2 regions of the Weizmannia acidilactici genome follow, and region 1 is predicted to be linked to the other one. Evidence: predicted binding sites of a transcription regulator. Region 1 holds the regulator's gene; the other holds the start of a gene.
What was found. The regulator LexA, encoded in region 1, represses DNA repair genes until DNA is damaged. The targets are predictions, from matches to a motif close to CGAACATATGTTCG.
Positions count from the first base shown of each region.

Region 2: a site for LexA is predicted at 6,329-6,342, ahead of addB (helicase-exonuclease AddAB subunit AddB). Genes of this name have one in related genera too.

Region 1 covers NZ_BKZR01000020.1:524-8,161, forward strand. The annotation lists gene GBH70_RS08855 (response regulator) at 136-495, opposite strand; gene GBH70_RS08860 (cytochrome c biogenesis CcdA family protein) at 518-1,225, opposite strand; gene GBH70_RS08865 (YneF family protein) at 1,487-1,705, opposite strand; gene sirA (sporulation inhibitor of replication protein SirA) at 1,774-2,214, opposite strand; gene tkt (transketolase) at 2,407-4,413, opposite strand; gene GBH70_RS08880 (DUF896 domain-containing protein) at 4,566-4,799, opposite strand; gene GBH70_RS08885 (YneB family resolvase-like protein) at 4,885-5,538, opposite strand; gene yneA (cell division suppressor protein YneA) at 5,558-5,878, opposite strand; gene lexA (transcriptional repressor LexA) at 6,080-6,700, shown strand; gene GBH70_RS08900 (flavodoxin domain-containing protein) at 6,968-7,447, shown strand.
Region 2 covers NZ_BKZR01000006.1:89,863-97,500, forward strand. The annotation lists gene addA (helicase-exonuclease AddAB subunit AddA) at 1-2,749, opposite strand, end outside; gene addB (helicase-exonuclease AddAB subunit AddB) at 2,727-6,233, opposite strand; gene GBH70_RS03720 (TIGR00266 family protein) at 6,496-7,284, opposite strand; gene GBH70_RS03725 (TVP38/TMEM64 family protein) at 7,326-7,638, opposite strand, start outside.

The DNA of each region.
Region 1 (7,638 bases):
TTTAAAGTCGAATTTTTTACGATATAAAATATTGATACGATAAACATATGCTTTCTTATGCCTATATTCAACCATAAAAACGGGTATTTTGTCCAGACGGAAAGCCTGGTTCCGCCCCCTCTCACAGCGCTGGCTTCAATTCAGCACACGATCAACCGCTTCCAAAACGCGCACTTCGTCAAAAGGTTTGACAATAAAGTCTTTTGCGCCGGACTCAATCGATTCAACAACCAATTTTTGCTGGCCGAGTGCGGAACAGATGATGATTTTCGCATCCGGAAACTCGCGGATAATCGCTTTGACCGCTTCAATGCCTGTCATTTCAGGCATGGTGATATCCATCGTCACTACATCGGGTTTTAATTCACGGTACAATTCAATGGCCCGCTGCCCGTTTTCCGCCTCGCCTACAACAGTGTGACCGCCGTTTTCCAGCATTTTAGCCAAAGTCATTCTCATAAATTTTGCATCATCAACGATTAAAATACTTGCCATTGGACGTGTTCCTCCTCTTCATCTAAAAACCTTGAAATCCCCCAAATAAGGCACTGATATAACCGGAGATGACGGCCATCCAGTCAAAAAAGAGCAGGATCCCGGCAGCCGCCATCACAAATCCGCTGATTTTTACGAGTTTCGCACTGTATTTCTGCATCCACCCTAGGCGGCCGATAAAAAAGGCCAGTATCAAAAAAGGAATGGAAAAGCCGAACACATACGCAGCCATATAAACGGAGGCGGAAGCCGGGTTCGCCACCGCCAGCGCCAAAACAGAAGCCAAAATCGGGCCAGTGCACGGCGTCCATCCTGCGGCAAACACGAGGCCGACCAGAAAAGATCCGGCGAGCCCGAGTGGCCGTTTTTTTATATCAAACCGATAAGCTTTCATGAATATCCGCGGCTGAAAAACCCCGGCAGCCACCAGCCCGAAAAATATGAGAAAAATTGCGCCGAGCTGCCGGATCAAGTCCCCGTAAGTGATAAACATATTCCCGATCCATGAAGCCCCGAATCCCAAGGCAATAAAAACAACGGAAAATCCTGCCAAAAAACATGCGGTATGCGCGATGCTCCTCCACTTCCGCATCGCATGCCCCGCCTTTAACTGGCCGACAGAGGCACCCGTTATGTAAGAAACAAACGCGGGATAGAGCGGCAAACAGCAAGGCGAAATAAAACTCATAAAGCCTGCCCCGAAAGACAACCATACTGTTATATCAGCCATTGGTCCACTCCTTGTTCCGGCATAGATTCATTTTAACAAAAAAAGAGCCGTTTGATGAAAAAAAGTTACCAGAAGGCGGAAAATCCGCACGCCGTTTGATCGAAAGGGAATCGCAGGAAAACGTCCCGGGGGTTGGCCAAAAATGGCGGATAAACTCAAAAACCACCTTTTCTGTGTGGAATCTTGGCAGAAAAAGTGGTTTATAAATTCGTGCGAAGTTGTACAGTGGAATAGATATCCCACAAAAGCCGGCAATCCAGCTTACAATTTCATTTGTTTATTCATAGCATTCATCATTTGATTGATTTTCTTTTGTGACGGCTTCATGCCCATTTGCATCATCATCATTTTCAACATTTGTTCGTTAATTGGCGGATTTTTCTTCAGGTAATTCATCATATATTTACGTGCGATGAAAAAACCGATCGCAATGCCGACCAAAAGGGCAATAAGGGCTACGAGAATAAAAACCCAAGTCATAGTATACCTCCTTCACTCACATACAGTGTACTAAATCCTCTTGAATTATACAATACTTCTTTGCCGCCTCACACGAATTTTCTTTCTTTCACCGGCTTGATCCAACCGAACCGTTTATTGTCGTAATCGATTGCAAGAAGATTGCCGTTGAATTTCCTTAAAGTTTCAAATATAGCTGTTTCCGTATCATAGCTGCCGGATGCATGGAGGCGAAGCAGCCTTTGCTCAATATTTACTTCGGCATACTGGCCCTTTTTGTTTGAGATCAGCCGGTAAGCGCCGTTTTCATATACCATTTCATTTTGATTGGGAAATATCTGCTGCAAGACATGTTGCACGGACAAAAGCGGAATCGGTTTCGTAATATAATCGATCTGCTGGCGGATAACGTTTTTTAATCTGCCGGTCACGCTGGAATATTGATTGAACAGATCAAAAAACATGCGTTCCCTGCCGTAATAATACTGCGCAATTTCTTCTTCAATTAAATAAATATAATAAGTCCGCATGCATGCATCACTCCCAACGTCATTATTACCCTTACTATAATGGAAAAGCCTCAAAAAAGTTGTCGTACGGTGTTATAAAATTCTGTAAGTTGTGTCGAAAATAACACCGTTAACGGTTTTTACACCCTGCAAACACAAAAATGAGCCTGCCATTTGCGGAAATCCGCATCAAGCAGGCTCTTATTTTATCGATTATAAATCCAATAGTTTTTTCGCGCGCGCAACGACATTTTCAACGGTGAACCCGTATTCTTTCACAACCGTATTGCCTTTTCCGCTCGCACCGAAAGTATCAATTGCCAAAATATCGCCTTCATCGCCGGTATATCTTTCCCATCCGAACGAGGAAGCCATTTCAATTGCAAGACGTTTCTTCACGGTTTTAGGCAGAACGGATTCTTTATATTCTTGGCTTTGCTGTTCGAAACGGTCCCAGGACGGCATGCTGACAACAGCTGCATCAATATTTTCTCCTGCCAACTGTTTCTGGGCCTCTACAGCCAGGTGGACTTCCGAGCCGCTGGCAAGCAAAAGGAGGTCGGCTGTTTCTTTTTGGGCCGGTGAAATGACATAAGCCCCTTTCGAAACGCCTTCCTGCGCTGTTTCGGCCGTTCCTATGATCGTTGGCAGCCCTTGCCGCGTCAAGACAAGTGCTGTCGGATGATCCTTGGATGTTAAAGCGAGGCGCCAAGCTGCCGCCGTTTCATTGCCATCAGCCGGACGAATGACGGACAAATTCGGCATTGCGCGCAGTGACGGAAGCTGTTCAACCGGTTCATGGGTCGGACCATCTTCCCCGACCGCAATGCTGTCATGCGTAAACACATACGTAACCGGGAGTCCCATGAGTGCAGCAAGCCGGATAGCCGGACGAAGGTAGTCCGAGAAAACAAAGAATGTGCCGCCGTAAACATGCACACCGCCGTGGAGGGCCATCCCGTTCAATGCCGCGCCCATCGCAAATTCGCGGACACCGAACCAGATATTGCGTCCTTCGTAAACATCCGGTAAATAATCTTTGTCTTCTTTCATACGGGTATTGTTAGAACCGGCCAAATCGGCAGAACCGCCGAATAATGACGGCAGCCGCTTCGCAACCGCATTAAGCACTTCCCCGCTTGATGCACGGCTCGCCAGCGTTTTCCCTTCTTCATAAACCGGAATCTCTTTATCCCAGCCTTCCGGAAGCTCCCCTTTGATGGCAAGCTTCAGCTCTGCGGCAAGTTCCGGATATTGTTGTTCATATTCAGCGAACAAAGACTGCCATTCTTTTTCCTTTTTCACGCCGTTTTCAATGACTAATTCGCGGAAACGGCTGTATACTTCATCCGGTACATAAAAGTCTTCCTCAAACGTCCATTTATACGCTTCTTTAGTCAGTTTCAGTTCTTCTTCCCCGAGCGGAGCGCCGTGGACGGCGGATTTACCAGATTTGTTAGGGGAACCGTACCCGATGATTGTTTTCACTTCAATCAGCGTCGGGCGGGTTGTATCGGCCTTGGCTGCTTCAATGGCTTTTGCAACGGCCCCGATGTCATTACCGTCTTCCACGCGCAAATATTGCCAGCCGTAAGCTTTAAATCTCCCTTCAACGCTTTCAGAGAACGACTTGTTTAATTCACCGTCAAGGGAAATATCATTGGAGTCATACAAGACAATGAGGCGGCCTAATTTTAAATGTCCAGCCAAAGATGCCGCCTCCGCGGAAACGCCCTCCATTAAGTCCCCGTCGCCGCAAAGCGCATATGTATAGTGGTCAATGACATGATAATTTTCTTTATTGTAAACTGCCGCCAGATGCCTTTCCGCCATCGCCATGCCGACCGCCATCGCAATGCCTTGTCCAAGCGGGCCGGTCGTTGCCTCAACGCCTTCTGTATGCCCAAATTCAGGATGGCCAGGGGTTTTGCTTCCGAATTGCCGGAAATTTTTAATTTCGTCCATGCTTAACGGATAGCCGGATAAATGAAGCAGGCTGTACAGCAGCATAGAACCGTGGCCGGCGGATAATACAAAGCGGTCCCGGTTAAACCAGTGCGGATTTTCAGGATTGTGGTTCATATACCTTGTCCAAAGCGTGTACGCCATCGGAGCAGCCCCCATCGGCAACCCGGGATGGCCCGATTTCGCTTTTTCAATGGCATCGATGGACAGCGTACGGATCGTCGTGATTGCCAGTTCATCCGTTTTATCAAACATCTTAATCATCCTTTCTCTCGGTGGTTACATTCCTATATTAAGGCAAGTTAAACCAATAACACAACTTTTTTACAGCTCTTACAGGCTTTCAGCGCAAAAAGGCTGGTATGCCCGCACACATTTATTTATGCAAAAAGCCCACTCAGGGGCCGTTAGTGCATTTTCCGCTTCATTTGAATGAGCTTGATTTTTTCCGGTGTGACGTCATTTCCGTCAGGGTCAAAGACGCGGACATTTTCGATTGTTTGTTTCATAGAAGAACGGAACGCCTGCAAATATTCGCTTCTCAATTTGGACTGTTCTTTTGCTTCCTCATCCGTCAGCCCGCCGTTTTTGGCTTTTCGCGCCAATTCATTAATCCTTGACATTTTGTCCTTAGAAAGCATCGTTTCTCTCCTTATCTTCATGTTTTTAAGTTATCTTACTAAAAAACGGGCGTGCCCGCAACGGATGTGCACCGGCAACACAGCCCTATTCCGAAAAACCCTTTTCCTCCATATATTCCTGGTATCTCCGGTGCACAGTTGCCTTTGAAACGCGGTAGCCGAATCCGCGCATAGTGGCGGCAATTTCCTGGAAAGTCAGACCATTTTCGCGCAAGTGGACGATTTCTTCAACCGGAACATCTTTCCTTTCCTTGCCGTGCACATTGCCGTGTCCCTTTAAATTTTTTTGCGGGCGGTAGCCTTTTTTTACTGCACGCTCCATGCCCCTCTTGATCTTTAAATTGTGAAGCTTCCGCTGGTACTCTTCCACCATGCTGACTATTTTCAATACCATGGAATCGGATTCCGACAGCTCCAATTCCCCGTTTTGGGCATAACAATATACTTTTACCCCTTTTTTATATAAAAAATGAATGAGTGCAATTTTTGCATTCCCCCGTCCGATACGCGTTTCATCCTGGACAAGCACCGCATCGATCCGATCGGCATCCAAAAGCTCGAGCAGGTCGAGCACACCTGGCCTGTCCAGGTCATATCCGCTCGCCCTGTCTTCGATCACGGCCGCCACTTCGAACCCGAGCCTTGCGGAAAGTTTTTCGAGCTCTTCCCGCTGCCTGTGCAGGGAAGTTTCTTGGCTCTCTTTATCCGTGCTTACTCTGCAATATAAAACGACTTTCATTTTCCCAATCTCCTGCTTCTTACTTAAATGCCATTTCATTTTCGTTTCCCGGCACGCCGTTTTTTTCAACCGGAATGACGATTTTTTCGCCGGCTTTGATCATATTCCCATCTATATCGTTATGGGCCTCCACCCAACGAATGAATTCCTCCCTGTTCATGGAACCGGCCTTGGCATACCGGTCAGCGATGTTCCAAAGTGTTTGCCCTTCCCCGACAACAATCTCCCTGCAGCTTGAACGGTCCTGCAGACTTGCAATCATATAAAAGCCTAAAATGAGTATTACAACTATTAAAATCATAACATAATTATACTGTTTCCATAACCGTGCCACCGCCATCACCCTTCCACGAATATTTGTTCGATGTTTGGATAATAAAATTATAAAACGAACATGTGTTTTAGTCAATAGTTTTTTCGAACTTATGTTTGTTTTTTCTTCTTCGGCGTGATATAATAATAGCAAATAATGGCACACCGCCGTTCGCAGGTGCGGCTGTAAGGATGTGCCGATCACAATTGAACGACGAGGTGGAATTTTATGACCAAACTATCAAAACGGCAACAGGATATATTAAATTTCATTAAGCAGGAAGTACGGACAAAAGGCTATCCCCCTTCCGTAAGGGAAATCGGCCAAGCTGTCGGCCTTGCTTCCAGTTCGACTGTGCACGGCCACCTCGCCAGGCTTGAAAGCAAGGGGCTGATCCGGCGCGACCCTACGAAGCCGAGGGCGATTGAGATTTTGGACCATGAAGAAGAAATTCCTCTTCAAAATGTTGTAAATGTGCCTGTTGTCGGGAAAGTCACTGCCGGCATCCCGATTACGGCAATTGAAAATATCGAGGAGTATTTCCCGCTGCCGGAACATCTTGTCCCTTCCGACGATTCTGTTTATATGTTGGAAGTCGAAGGCGAGAGCATGATTGATGCGGGCATTTTGGACGGTGATTACGTCATTGTCCGTTCCCAGCAGACCGCCGATAACGGGGATATCGTCGTCGCCATGACGGACGAAAATGAAGCAACCGTCAAAAGGTTTTTCAAAGAGAAAGACCATTTCAGGCTGCAGCCTGAAAACCCGACAATGGAACCGATCATTCTGAAAAATGTAACCATATTAGGTAAAGTCATCGGCCTGTACCGTCAAATGGTGCATTGAAGTAGAGAGAAGCAGTTTGTTTGCTGCTTCTTTTTTAATAGAGGATATGCGAGATTTAAAGATATTATGAATGCCGAAATACCGTAATGAGGTATATTTTTCCCAAAACATACTTGGGCAAGAAATTCTGCGGCTAGTACTGGTAAAACGAATTTTCTCGAATCATTAGTAAAATGTAACAAAAAAATAGTAAACAATCCCTTTGTTTAGGGTTATCCTAATATTGGGAGTTTTAATGAAGTTACTTTAAGCAAAGGACTGAGAAAAATGAACAACATTGTTGTTTACGCTTCCAAGCACGGGACGGTTGAGGGCATTGTCAGGTCTCTCTTAAGAAAATCGCCGGAAGAAATTTTATCCATTAATATTTTAAAAGAAGAACCGCCAAATCTCTCAGATTACAAAAACATCATGATCGGCGGATCCATTTATCTGGGAAAAATCCAGAAACCGCTTACCAAATTTATCAAACACCATTTGGACATCCTTTTGCAGAAGCGTGTCGGCCTCTTTTTATGCGCCGGCGAAACAGACCGCAAAAAAGTCATAGATGAATTTAACCATGCCTTTCCGGAAGCACTGCGGAAACACGCCGTAGCCAAAGAAGTGTTAGGATACGCATATAAGCTGGACGAAATGAACTTTTTAGAAAAAATGCTGGTTAAAAAAATGAGAGGCGTTACGGAAAATACGAGCGCGCTGAACGAAGAAGGCATTGAACGATTTTTCGATACGGTGTTTAAGTAGTGCCGATGCCGCCATTTTCCCCCGCATCTTCTTCCCCTTCCTTTCCATCGGTTGCCGGCCTGGACGTACGCCCGAATAAACGGGAATCGTCGGAAGCCGGCACCTTCCACCTCCATCTTTTTTTGCTGATTTAGCCAGCCCTTCCGGTTAACCAGCGGACCGGAAAACGAAGCAAATTTTCCGAGCGATGG
Region 2 (7,638 bases), on a different contig from region 1:
GCTGTTTCTGAACCTTTTTCCATTTTTCCAGCCTGCTTTTCAAATTTTTTACGGTTCCGACCAAATACAGTTTTTCCTTTGCCCTAGTTAAAGCGACATAGAGCACACGCATTTCTTCCGCAAGCATCTCCAGTTTTTTCTTCCTTTTAAAGGCGAGGTGCGGCAAAGAAGGATAGATGATGCGCTTTTGCGGGCTGATGTACTTGCAGGCGAACCCGAAATCTTTATCAAACAGAAAAGCCTGGTTAATATCCCGCATATTAAATTTCCTGTTCAGGCCGGCCACAAAAACAACTGGAAACTCAAGCCCTTTGCTTGCATGGATTGTCATCAACCGGACAACATCTTCTTGCTCGCTTAACGCCCGTGCTGTGCCCAAGTCGTCCCCTCGCTCCTGCATCCTTTCGATAAACCGCAAAAACCGGAACAATCCCCTGAAGGACGTTTCTTCATACTGGCGCGCCCGGTCATATAAAGCGCGCAAATTTGCCTGCCGCTGTTTTCCGCCCGGTAGTCCGCCGACAAAATCATAAAATTTCGTTCCACGGTACAGCTGCCAAATTAATGAGGACAAATCCCCCTGCCTTGCAACGGAGCGCCATTCTGACAGTTTCTCCGCAAATTTTGAAACTTTCTCGTGTACTTCTTCTTCTTCCGGTTCCGGTCGATCTGAAATAAATTTTTTCACCGCTTCATAATACGGCCCGCGCTTTGCGTGGATGCGAATGCGTGCAAGTTCCTCTTCATTAAGCCCGACAATCGGAGAACGGAGTACAACTGCCAGCGGAATGTCCTGGTACGGGTTGTCTATCACTTTTAAAAGGGAAAGCATCACCGCAACTTCAGTAGCATCGAAATAGCCTGTCGAAAGTTCGGCGTACAGCGGAATGCCCGCCTGCTTAAATTCTTCCACCATTTCCGGAGCCCACGTCATCGAACGCATCAGGATCACGATATCTTTGTACTGGATCGGCCGGAAAGTTCCGGTCTTCGGATTATAAACCGGCTGTTTTTCCTGGATCAGTTTTTGAATTGTCCGGGCAAGGTAACGCGATTCCAGCTGGGACTGCTCCAATTCGGCCTTATCCATCACATCTTCATCCATATCGGCTGCATCATCTTCCCCTGCTTCTTCATCCGCCTGGTCAATAATTGCGACTTCAATCGGAAAATCCCCTTCAGGATAAGATGCGCCTTTTACAAGTGCAGCCTGTTCATCGTATTCCATCTCACCGACATGCACGCCCATAATTTGTTTAAAAATAAAATTCGTACCGTCCAAAATTTCTTTCCGACTGCGGAAATTTTTTGACAAATCAATGCGAAGCCCCGTGTGCTCTCCTTTAGAGTCAAAAGCCTGGTATTTTGACAAAAACAAGTTCGGTTCCGCAAGGCGGAATCGGTAAATGCTTTGTTTTACATCGCCTACCATAAAGAGATTGCCGTCATAACCCGAGCCCCTTGTCACCAGCCTTATAATCGTTTCCTGCACCATGTTGACGTCCTGGTACTCGTCAATCAGCACTTCTTTAAATTGGGCCTGGTATGCTTTTGCCGCTTCAGAAGGCACCCATCCTCCGTTTTCGTTTTTGGTTGTTAAAATCTCAAGGCAAAAATGCTCCAAATCCGAAAAATCGGCCAGCCCCTTTTCCGCCTTTACGTTCGCATAAGCAGTGGAAAATTTTTTCACAAGTTCTGCAAGCGTAGCAATGACCGGCTGCATCTCTTTCATATCATTCAGGAACGATTCGGGCTTTCTTGTGAAAAAGTCTTTTTTCAACCCTTCAAGGATCTTTTTTGCCGATTTCCGCAAATCATCGGCAGCCTGTACAAGCTCCTCCTCATAGTCGTCCCCTTTGCACATTTTTGCGCGGGTAAACGTCCATGTATTCATTTTTTCATAAAGATTTTGCCATGGGCCGGTGCTTGCGGAAAGCAGCCTGTCCACAACCGCCACATCATCCAGATAATTTTCCGCTCTGGGTGCCGGACCGCCCGGCTGTTTGGAGAGCTCATACGCTTCTTCCAGCATTTCTTTGGCCGCCTGCAGCTGAAGGCGGATATCTTCTTTCACAGGCGCCATAAACGGAAGGGCATCCAACTCCGCCCGATCCCCCACAGCGTACATTTCCACCATTTTATCCAGCCATCCGGAAGGATCCGGGTGGGAACGGGAAAAATCGTACAGTCTCCGGATCAAATGTTGGAGCTGTTCGTCGCTCCGATCATTTGAAAACGTGTCGACCACACGGTAAAAGGCATCATTATCCTCTTTCCCGTATTCAGCTTCAAACAAATCATCCAACACTTCATCGCGCAAAAGTTCCGCTTCCGTGTCATCCGCAATCCGGAAACCCGGATCAATGTCAATCAAATAATAGTATTTCCGGATCACTTCGAGGCAGAAAGAGTGGAGCGTGGAAATGGAAGCTTTATTCAGCAGACTCAACTGCTTCCGTAAATGGCGGGAGTCCGGCCTGCTGCTGATAGCAGCTTCAATTGCTTCCCCGATCCGATGACGCATTTCGGCGGCAGCGGCATTCGTAAAGGTAACAACCAACAGTTCATCAATATCAAGCGGATCTTCTTCGTCCAATAGTTTTTGGATAATCCTTTCAACAAGCACCGCCGTTTTCCCGGATCCGGCCGCAGCCGCCACTAGAATATCCTGCCCTTTTGCCATGACGGCTTTCCACTGGTCGTCCGTCCATAACGCACCGGCCGGTTTAGCAGGAATAGCTGTTTTCATCTTTTTCACTCTCCTTTCGCATTATTTCCAGAATTTCTTCCTGTTTTTGTGGGGTGATGATCCGGTAACGATTTTCTTCCATCGACTGGTCGAACTGGCATACCGACCGGAACGGGCAAACCGCGCATGCTGCCTGTTTTTTGATTTTATACGGCGCGATATCGGTGGCGCCGGACATGATCGCATTGCCGGCTTTCATATAAATATGGCGCACATATTTGCGGATCGTTTCGAAATCTTCTTTGCTGGCGACTTCGGAACGGGCGGTTAATTTTCCGTCTTTTTTCAGGCCTGCCGCTACGATTGCGCTGTTTCCCGACTCAAGCGTCTTATCCATGAGTGAAATGACTTCCGGACTGTCCAGCATCAACCCCCGCATCCGGAAATCTTTTAAAATTTTTTCTTCGATTTCTTCTATGGTTAAAATCTTATCCGCAGAAATGAGCGGATCGTGAAGATGGAAATACAGCACGCCCGCCGGAAGGCTTTCTTTTCCAATCAGCTGACGGGAGTAAGTCATGATGATATCCAAATAAGTGAGCACCTGCAAGTCTAGCCCGTAATAGACATCCGTTAAATCGAACTTGTGTGCGCTTGATTTGTAATCGATCACCCTTACGTAAACGCCGTTTTCATTCTCCACTTTATCGACGCGGTCGATCCGGCCCTGCAGCTCCATTTTCACCCCGTTTTTCAGCGTAAACGACAGCGGCGGCAGCTCTTTTTTCGGTCCGAAGGCAAGTTCCATCGCAACCGGTTCGAAGCCGCTCCTTTGGGCATGCACGCTTAAAATATAGGACGCCCTTCCAACAACCTGCTCCAGTTTCTTTTTAATATATTGGTAGCGTTTCGTACTCAGCAATATTTGGTGCTGTAGTTTCGGCGCCAGATCGTCCACCGCCGCTTTTGCCAATTCCATGCTTTGCTTCTTGCTGATTTTGGACCACGGAATGCCTTCCTGCTGCAGTTTATCGGAAATCCATTTCAGCGCCCCGTGGAAAAGGTCGCCGATATTCGGGGCATCAAGGCGGAAGACTTCGCGCTCGCGGAGTTTCAGCCCGTATGTCGCAAAATGTGAAAACGGACAGACGAAAAACTGCTCCATTCTCGACACACTGGCTAAAATATGGTCTCCGTACAATTCTCGGCTCGTTTTTTCGGACAGTTTGCGCGCCTTGTTTTGATAAAACAAACTTGAAAAAGCATGGGCGGCCCCATTTTTCCATTCCGGGTTTCCAATATAGAAGTTATAAGCATCCCACCAAAAACTGGCCATTGGATAGCCCCTTTTCTTCAGCTGCAACTGGGAAGTGACAAAAGCAACGGCAGCCGCCGGATGGGAAATATATGCGATTTGCTGATCATCTTGCAGTTCGGCCGGATCATTCACCCATAATCCCCCACCATGTGACGGGAACATATCCTGCATCCGTTTGATATAAGGGGACGCAAGCAGCGCCTTCCCTTCTTCATCGGCAAGAGGATAAGATAGGACAAGCCTTTCCGAAGGCGTCGTCAGCGCACGGTAAAAAATAAATTCTTCATCCAAAAGACGCACTTTGCTTCCCGGTGTGATCTCCATGCCTTTCAACAGCAAATATTCGCGTTCCTCATCATTTAGGATCCCCTCTTCGGTTATTTTGGCCGGCATCACGCCATCATTCACCCCGATAATAAATGCCAGTTTTACATCCGAAAGGCGCGACTGTTCCAAATCGGCCACCAACACTTGATCCAAGGCAGGCGGGACGATCGAAAATTTCAAAGACTCAAGCCCCGTTTCGATAATGGACGAAAATTTCTTTAGATCTGCAGGGTCATCGCCAAAAATTTCCACGAACTGGTCCAAAAGGCCCATCACTTCATTCCAGGCCTGGTCATGTTCCCTGGCGGCGACAAGATCCCCTTCTTCTTCCTTAATTAGCCGTAAATTTTCCAGTTTTCTTGGAATCTCCAACTCTTCCAAATAAAGATACAGCGCTTCGCACAGCGCACGCCCTGTCTTAGCCCGCTTCAGCCGCCGCGATAGGCGCAAAACCGGCGCTGTGATCAACAACCGCAGCTCATTGATTTCCTGTTCAATTTTTCTTTCTTCGTCGGTTTGCGGCAGATTTTCCAGCTCAAGGCCCCTGATGCGCCTGTACTCCCATCTTTTTCTGCCCGTCCATCGTTCCCCCTGGATCCCATAAGCAAGGACATAGTTTTCAAGCCGATCCATTTTTTCACGCAGCCTATGGATGTTTTCCCCAAGCGGAAACAATAGGTCTGTTTTTACCGCCCGGAAAACGGGTTCATAGCGCCAGTTTCCCCGGATAATTTCCAAAGTGGAGCGGACCAGCTCAATTAGCGGATGATTGAGCATCGGCCGTTTCCGGTCAATAAAATACGGCACCTCATAATCATAAAAAACCGTTTCGATTAACTCCTGGTAGGCATCTCCGTTGCGGACAAGGAGGGCGATATCCCGGTAGCGGCACCAGTTTTGCATGACAGCATCCCGGATCGCACGGGCAATCCCCTCAATTTCCGCCCGCCTGTTATTTGCCTGCCAAATTTCCACCCTGCTTTCATCCAAAAAAGATGGAAACGGCAGTTCTTCAAAGCTGGACTGTAAAAAGCGCAGGCTTTCATGCCCGAACCGGACCGGCTCATGGAGCACAACATCTTCTTCCATGTCAACCTGGCCTGAAAGCGCCAGTTCATAAATGGACGCATATGCTTCCCCCGGCATCCGGAACAGGTACAAATCATCGGGGCGGGCCCTTCGGAACGCCCTGTCCGTTGCCAGAGCAACCGTGACGCGGCGGCAAGTTTTCAAAAGTTCCGTGATGACCAAATATTCCTGGGGGGTAAAAGTGTGGAAACCGTCAATATAAATTTCCGCCTGCTGCAAATAGCGGGAATGCGCGATCGCAGAAGCAAGCAGGCGCAAGTAATCTTCCGAATCAATGTATTTGCCTTCCAATTTTTGTTCATAGGCGCTGTACACGATTTCTAAGTCATGCAGCTTATCCGACAGAACTTCTCCTTTTCCTTCTTTCCCGAGTTCTTCCCGCTGCTCTAAAAGCTGCTCCGGTGTAACACAGGAACGTTTAAATTCTGTCAATATCTGCTCAACATGGTCAATAAATCCGGCCTTATCCGCCGCCCGTCCAAACACGGACAGTTCTTCTTTTTTATCTTCTAATATTTTCCGAATGAGCATATTTAAACCTGAACTAGAAACGTGGCTGCGGCTGATGCCGCCAACTTCTTGCAATATTTTCCATGCAAGGCGCGTAAAGCTGTACACCTGGGCACGGATCATGCCGCCCAGATCCGGGGCATGTGCAAGCCGTGTTTCCGACAAAAATGTCATCTGCTCCGGAACAAGATAAATCAAGGGGGAGCCGGATGGATTTTCAAGCAGTTTCTGTCTGATTTCGCGGTGGATGAATTCCGTCTTCCCCGTCCCGGGACGGCCGATAATAAATCGAAGGGACACTCGTTTCACTTCCTTCTATCCGATCATTCCAATTTCTTCATAACACGCTTCCATTTGCCGAATGGCGTAAACACACGGAAACCGCAACCAAAATTAGAACATTTGTTCTTTTATTTTAAATCATATTTACGGCTTAATCAAGTTTTTTGTGCTACTCCGGTTCGGGGCGCGCTATACGAACCACAATGCACAAAAATAAGGTACCGCCGCCTTCGGGAAAGTCCCTTTTTAAGCTGCGGTGCCGCATTAAAAACGCACCCTTTTAATCCCCGTCAAACAGATCAAACAGCCCTTTTGCTATGCTGCCTTCATCCCTGGAACCGCCGAACTGCGGCATTGCCGCAAACACACGGCTTGCGAGACGGCTGAAAGGGAGGGACTGCACCCAAACCGCCCCCGGGCCGCGCAATGTGGCAAAGAACAGCCCTTCGCCGCCGAACAATGCAGTTTTAATTCCTTTAACAAATTCAATATCATAATCAACGGTTCTTGTCATGGCTACAAGGCAACCTGTATCAACCCTTAATGTTTCCCCGGGTGCCAGTTCACGCTTTTGGATCGTGCCGCCTGCATGGATAAAGGCAAGGCCGTCCCCTTCAAGCTTCTGCATGATAAAGCCTTCGCCACCAAAAAACCCGGTGCCGATTTTCCGCTGGAATTCGATACCAACCGAGACCCCTTTTGCTGCAGCCAAAAAGGCATCTTTTTGGCAAATTATCTTCCCGTCGTGTTCACTTAAATCCATCGGCACGATTTTGCCCGGGTAAGGCGCCGCAAAAGCGACATGCTTCTTATCGTAGGCTTCATTCGTAAAAGCGGTCATAAATAAGCTTTCACCGGTAATTAGTCTTTTTCCGGCCGAGAACAATTTCCCCATTAAGCCGCTCTGGCTGCCCGATCCGTCGCCAAAGATCGTTTCCATCCGGATGCCGTCTTCCATCATCATCAAGCTACCCGCTTCGGCAATGACCGTTTCCTGCGGGTCCAGTTCCACTTCGACAAACTGCATGTCGTCCCCATACAGTTTGAAATCAATATCATGGTTGTTCATTTCCATACCTCCATTCAAAATCGCTTTCCCCTGTATACGAATCAACTTTGATTTTGTTCCATTTTTATTTTTCGGCTCAACCGGGCTTCCACTCTTTTCCCGACAAACCATAACACGGCGATGGCCAGCAGCACAATTCCCGTACGAAGCGGCTGTTTCAAAAGCGATGCAATATCATGCCCAATAAAGCTGATGATGAAAATGGTGATCATTTTGCCGGCAAATACAGCCAATAAATATTGGAACCAGCGGATCGCGGAAAGGCCTGCCACGATATTAACGACAGCCGAGGGGGTGAAAGGAAAACAGAGCAGCACAAAAAGCGGCGCAAACCCGTGGCGGTCAAGCCAATCC